DNA from 2 places in the Nonomuraea sp. NPDC050153 genome. Region 2 is predicted to be linked to the other one. Evidence: riboswitches for the same ligand, from Rfam matches in the RefSeq annotation. Region 2 holds a riboswitch; the other holds the start of a gene.
The links. A riboswitch is a leader RNA that binds a small molecule or an ion and turns the genes downstream of it on or off. The one in region 2 is predicted to bind cyclic di-AMP.
Positions count from the first base shown of each region.

Region 1: another riboswitch for cyclic di-AMP. It lies ahead of ACIBQ1_RS02895 (CHAP domain-containing protein); the one in region 2 lies ahead of ACIBQ1_RS58130 (hypothetical protein).

Region 1 covers NZ_JBITJQ010000001.1:608,271-611,536, forward strand. The annotation lists gene ACIBQ1_RS02890 (YoaK family protein) at 1-407, opposite strand, end outside; gene ACIBQ1_RS02895 (CHAP domain-containing protein) at 626-1,300, opposite strand; cyclic di-AMP (ydaO/yuaA leader) riboswitch at 1,313-1,450, opposite strand; gene ACIBQ1_RS02900 (Gfo/Idh/MocA family protein) at 1,568-2,521, opposite strand; gene ACIBQ1_RS02905 (aldo/keto reductase) at 2,541-3,266, opposite strand, start outside.
Region 2 covers NZ_JBITJQ010000052.1:52,422-55,687, forward strand. The annotation lists gene ACIBQ1_RS58120 (DeoR/GlpR family DNA-binding transcription regulator) at 1-364, shown strand, start outside; gene galT (galactose-1-phosphate uridylyltransferase) at 361-1,440, shown strand; cyclic di-AMP (ydaO/yuaA leader) riboswitch at 1,505-1,646, shown strand; gene ACIBQ1_RS58130 (hypothetical protein) at 1,652-2,614, shown strand; gene ACIBQ1_RS58135 (DinB family protein) at 2,646-3,149, shown strand; gene ACIBQ1_RS58140 (ATP-binding protein) at 3,195-3,266, opposite strand, start outside.

The DNA of each region.
Region 1 (3,266 bases), on a different contig from region 2:
AGGGCCGCCTGCGGCGCGGTGGCCCGGTGTCCGGCCACGAGGGCGACGACGAGGGCGGCGGCGACGAGGAGCGCGTGCGCGGCGGTGGCGGCGGCGAACGCGCGTCGCGGGTTGGTGGCCCGCCTGCTCACCCGGCCGGCGCTCCAGGCGCCGGCTCCGAAGGCGGCCAGGGCCACCGGCGAGGCCCATTTGGACATCTGCGCGGCCCCCGCCAGGGCGAAGCCGAGGAAGACGAGGTTGCCGGTCATGTTGGCGACGAAGACGCGGCCCAGGCCGAGGTAGCTGACGGCGTCCACGAGGCCGGTGACGAGGGCCAGGAGGATCAGCAGGGCGGGCAGGACGCCGTGCGGGTTGGCGCCGCTCGGGAAGAGCCCGTCGGCGATCCACCGCAGCCCGCCCCTCCTCACGGGCCCCTCCACGTGTGCGGTGGCATGGTGGGCGGCTCCTCGGCGAGGTCGTGGACGGCTTGCCTCGGGTCTTCCCCGGTGGCGGGCCGCCGCACGCGCGGAGGGCGAACGCGACGAGGGTGAACGCTAGGAGGGTGAACGCGACGAGCGCGCGTCCCGTTCGCGGGACGCGCGCTCGTTCGGCGCTGTTGGGGAGTCCGGGCTGTGGGGGAGTCCGGTCAGCCGCGGTACTGCGGGTAGCCGTAGCCGACGACCTGGGACTTGGGCCGGACGCGCTCCTCGACCTTGCCGCGGCCGGTGTTGCCCTCGACGGTCGTGATGGTGCCGTCGCCGTTGTCCTTCTCGACGAACCCGACGTGCTTGATGTCCTTGAGGTTCTTGCTGCCGCTCCACGAGAAGAACACGATGGCGCCGGGCTTGGGCTCGGTGCCGAAGCGGTCGTTGGCCTGGAACCACTTGGCGTGGGCGACGGTCCAGGAGTCCCAGCCGATCTGCGCGCGGGCGCCGGTGTGCTCGCCGACCCAGGAGACGAACATCGCGCACCAGGCGGCGTTCAGGTACTCGGTGCGGCTGCCGCCGTCCCGGGCGACGGTCTCCGCGGCCCGCTGGGAGTTGGCGTACCACTGCTGGAACTTGGTGCCGCCGCCGGCGGCGTTCTCGGAGATGCCGATCTGGGACTTGGCGAGCGCCAGGACCTGGGCGGCGGTGGCGGTGACCCTGGTCTCGCGGGAGCGCTCGGCGTGGTCGGAGACGGTGGTCGTGTCGATCGGCTGCTTCTCCGCGGCTCCGGCGCTCGTCATGTGGACGCCGAACACGGAGCCGAGGACGGTGGCGCCGAGCAGGGCGCGGGCGATGTTGTTCTTCGCAGCAGAGGTAAAGCGGAAGTTGGCCATCGAGGGGGTTACTCCTTGCTTCCATGCCGCTTACCGGGTTAGCTGACGGGTTCGGGCGTGGAAGCTGCCCTACGGCACCGAAGTGCCGATTCACCCCAAAGGACGTGGGTCCCCGGCTCCGCCCGAAGGCGGATTCAGCGGTCACAGGACGTTCCTGTGATGTGTCGTGCGATGGTCGGACAAGTCCGGACAAACCGGACGTATGTCTCAAGGATGCCCCAAACGTAATGCATGAGGCAAGAGGATTACAAATCCATAAAGGCCCAGCTAGGCGAGTTGCCTGCGAGCATCGGCCAGAAGCCCCATCATGGCAAGGGATTCGTCAAGCGGCATGATCGAACTTTCGGTCCTGCCTTCGGCCGTCGCGGCGCGGACTTCGCGGAGCTCTCCGGCGTACCCGTGGTTCACCGAATCGAGCGTGTACTCCTCCGGCTCCATCGAGGGCCCGGACAGTACGATCCGCTGCGGAGCCCAGAACGGCGCCTGGATGTCCACCCGCATCTGGGTGCCTACAACGCTGGCATGGTTCGGGTAATTCCCGAGCAACGAAGTCTCCACGAGAGCCTTCCTGCCATCGGGGTAGAGCAGCACGCCGCCGGCCTCCGCGTCGACGCCGTTGGGCGCCAGGGAGCCGGTGATCCGCAGGTCGGAGGGCATGCCGAGGAGCAACTGGGCCAGGCCGAACGGGTAGATCCCCAGGTCGAGGAGCGCCCCGCCGCCGAGCTCCGGCGCCCACAGCCGGTGCTCCGGCTCGTACGGCTTGGCGAAGCCGAAGGAGGCGTGCACCGAGCGCAGGTCGCCGAAGCGCTCGTCGGCCGCGATCCTCTGGATGAGAGGGTTGAACCTCATCCACATCGCTTCCATCAGGAACACGCCTGCCTCGCGTGCCAGGCGCACCATCTTCTCCGCGTCGTCCACGGTGGCGGCCAGCGGCTTCTCGCACAGCACGGCCTTGCCCGCGGCGATGGCGGCCTCGGCCACCTCCAGGTGCTGGGCGTGCGGCGTCGCCACGTAGATCGCGTCCACGGCCGGGTCGGCGCAGAGCCGCTCATAGGAGTCGTACGCCGACTCCGCGCCCAGCGTGGCGGCCAGCGCCTGCGCCCGCTCCAGGTTCCGCGAGCCGACGGCGGCCACCCGCATGCCCGGTTCGGCGGCGATGACCGCCCCGACGGTCTGCGCTATACGTCCTGTCGCCGCGATGCCCCACGCAAAATCTCGCACGCGGGAGATCGTAGACGAATCAGGTCATGTCAAACGTATCGGGGTCGGGTCCGATCCGATGGCCCTTGTTCATCGCGCCGATCGCGGCCATGTCCTCGGCGTCGAGGATGAAGTCGAAGACGCCGATGTTCTCGGCGATGCGCGACGGGGTGACCGACTTGGGGATCGCGACGTGGCCGAGCTGCAGGTGCCAGCGGAGCACGATCTGCGCGGGCGTCCTGCCGCACTTGTCGGACAGCTTGGCCAGCGCCGGGTCGTTCAGCAGGCCCTGGCCCTGGCCGAGCGGGCTCCACGCCTCGGTGAGGATGCCGTTGGCCTCGTGGAAGGCGCGCAGCTCGCGCTGCTGGAGGTACGGGTGCAGCTCGATCTGGTTGATGGAGGGCACGATGCCGGTCTCGTTCATCAGGCGGGTGAGGTGGGCGACGGTGAAGTTCGAGGTGCCGATGGCCTTGGCGCGCCCGTCACGGTAGATCTTCTCCAACGCCTTCCACGCCTGCACGTACTTGTCCTGCTGCGGCACCGGCCAGTGGATGAGGAAAAGATCGATGTAGTCGAGGCCGAGCCGGGCCAGGGACTCCTCGAAGGCCGCCTCCGCGCGGCCGTGGTCGGCGTTCCACAGCTTGGTGGTGACGAACACCTTCCGGCGCGGCAGCTCGCTTTCCCGCACGGCCTGCCCCACCCCTTCTTCGTTGCCGTACGCGGCGGCGGTGTCGATGTGCCGGTAGCCGGCCCGCAGCGCGGTGGC
Region 2 (3,266 bases):
CACGGTCGTGCTGACCGGCGGCGTACGCACGCCGTCCGACGCGCTGGTGGGCCCGGTGGCCGTGGCGGCGATCCGCCGCCTGCACGTGGACACGTTGTTCCTCGGAGTGCACGGGATGAGCGTGCGGGCCGGGTTCACCACCCCCAACCTGCTGGAGTCGGAGACCGACAGGGAGCTGGTGACGGCCGCCCACCGGCTGGTGGTCCCCGCCGACCACACGAAGTGGAACACGGTCGGCATCAGCACCATCGCCGAGCTGACCGAGGCCGACGTGGTCATCAGCGACGCGGGGCTGCCTGAGGACGCACGCATGGAGCTGGCCGAACGGGCCGGAGAACTGATCATCGCGGAGGGCTCGCCTTGAAGCGCACCATCACCCACCTGGCCGACGGCCGTGAGCTGATCTATTTCGATCGGCGGGACGACGCCGACAGGAGCGCGATCGACCGGCGGGTGCTCGACCCCCGGCCGGTGGCCTCCGAGCTGCGGTACGACCCGCTGACCGAGGAATGGATCGCGATGGCGGGGCACCGGCAGACGCGCACGTTCCAGCCGACCGGCTCGGCGAACGAGTGCCCGCTGTGCCCGTCGTCGGCCACGAGGTCGACGGAGGTCCCGGCGTACGACTACGACGTGGCGGTGTTCGAGAACCGATTCCCCTCCTTCTCCGGAAATTTCGGGACTTATGTGGATCCAGGGGGCCTGAGCGAGGTCCGGCCGGGGGTGGGGCGGTGCGAGGTGGTCTGTTTCACCTCGGAGCATTCGTCGTCCTTCTCCAAGCTCTCCAGCGATCAGGTGGAGCTGGTCATGGAGGCGTGGGCCGACCGGACGGCCGAGCTGTCCGGGATCGAGGGCGTGGAGCAGGTGTTCTGCTTCGAGAACCGGGGCGAGGAGATCGGCATCACGCTGGCCCATCCGCATGGCCAGATCTACGCGTACCCGTACGTCACGCCCAGGACCAAGCTCCAGCTCGCCGCCGCCAGGCGCTACTCGAAGGGCAACCTGTTCGCCGACGTGCTGGCCGCCGAGCGGGCCGCCGGGACGCGCGTGGTGGCCGCCAACGAGCTGTGGACGGCGTTCGTGCCCGCCGCCGCGCGGTGGCCGTACGAGGTGCACGTCTACCCGCACCGGCACGTGCCCGATCTGGCCGCGCTGACGGAGGAGGAGCGGTCGGCGTTCGCGCCGCTCTACACCTCGGTGCTGAGGGCCTTCGACGACCTGTTCGGCGTGGTGATGCCGTACATCTCGGCCTGGCACCAGGCGCCCGTGCGGCAGGACCGCGAGCTCGGCTATCTGCACCTGGAGCTGTTCAGCATCAGGCGGGCGCCGGGCAAGCTCAAGTACCTGGCCGGGTCGGAGTCCGCGATGGGGGCCTTCGTGAACGATGTGCTGCCGGAGGAGGCCGCACGGATGCTTCGATCACAGGTAGATCACTATTAGATTTCTAATGGGGGTCGCGTGACTCGTGATCTACCACTAATATCCCTTTTGTGGCTGCCGTAACAGCAGTCACGCGCCTAATCCCGGGCGAGTCGCCCGGGAGCCGGGGACCCATTTGCACCTGGGGTGAATCCACTTCGGTGGTAGGGCACGCAGCTCCCAGCCCGAACCCGTCAGCTAACCCGGTCGGCAGAGGGAGAGGAACATCCACGTGGCGGCTCCGTCCCCCGCGGCCCTTGCCATCAGCCTCCTGGCCGCGGCCGCCGTCGGCCTCCTGCCGGCGACCGCGGCCTCGGCCTCGGCGGCCCCCAAGCCGTCCGAGACCCAGCTCCGCGCCCAGCTGAAGCAGCTCAACGGCAAGGTCGACAAGCTCATCGAGAGGTACAACCTCAAGCGGGTCGAGCTGGCCAAGGCGCAGGCGGCCGCCAAGGCGGCCAAGGAGCGACTGGCCGCCGCGGAGCAGGCGCTGGCCACGGCCGAGCAGCGGGTCGGCGACCTCGCCAGGATGCGGTACCAGAACCACGACCCCTCGTTGCCCTCCGCCCTGATGGTCCAGAACGGGGGTGGCGCCGCCCTGCTCGAACAGCTGACGGCCGAGCAGCAGGCGCTGGTCCAGGGCGTGGCCAAGGCCCGCGACGACAAGAAGAAGGCCTCCGACGAGGCCGCCGCGCTCGCCGCCCGGATCGGCGTGGACGCCAAGGACGTGTCCGAGCAGCGCGACGAGGCCGAGGACGTCATCGACGACATCAAGAAGAAGCTCCAGGACCTCGTGCCGTTCGGCCCCGGCCGTCAGTCCAACGGCAGTTGGGCGCCCGAGCTGCCCACGGGCTCGGACAACATCACGGCCCGTACGCGGCTGATGAAGGCGGAGCTGGAGAAGAACTTCAAGCTGCCGTTCACGGTGGGCTGCTTCCGCTCGGGCTCAAGCGGCGAGCACCCGCTGGGGCGGGCCTGCGACTTCATGATGAGCGGCGGCGGCTCGATGCCGTCGGCCATCAACAACGCCCTGGGCGACCGCATCGCGGAGTGGGCGCTCAAGAACAAGGGCAAGCTCGGCGTCAAGTACGTGATCTGGAAGCAGCGCATCAACATGGGCTCGGGCTGGCGGGGGATGTCGGACCGCGGCAGCATCACCGAGAACCACTTCGATCACGTCCACATCTCTATGTACTGAACCGGCGCATTGGGCCCTAAGGTCGGACATCGTGACTGAAGACACCCGGATCCCGCCGGCTCTCACCGGCGACGAGCGGACCACGCTGAACAACTGGCTCGAATGGCACCGCGCCACCCTCGCCTTCAAGTGCGCGGGCCTGTCGGACGATCAGCTGCGCCTGCGCTCCGCCTCACCCTCGACCCTGTCCCTGCTCGGCCTGGTCAGGCACATGGCGCACGTCGAACGCAGCTGGTTCCGCCGCGTGCTGAACGGCGAGGATCTTCCCAAGCTCTGGGACAAGGACCGCGACAACGACGCCGACTTCAAGGAGGTGGACACCGCCTCCGTCAAGGAGGCCTTCGCCACGTGGGAGGAGGAGATCGAGCGCGCCCGCGCCATCTCGGCCGCCAAGCCGCTGGAGGCCGTCGGCGACCGCAACGGACAGGCCTGCACCCACCGCTACATCCTCATCCACATGGTCGAGGAGTACGCCCGGCACAACGGTCACGCGGACCTGCTGCGCGAGCGCATCGACGGGGCGATCGGCGACTGACGGGGGATCGGGGCCCGGATCAGGACCCCGGATCAGTGTCCTGGATCAGTGCTCGGTGCGGAACAAGGCCCACACGGCCTTGCCGCCGCGGGCCAGCGGGTCCCAGCCCCAGCACTG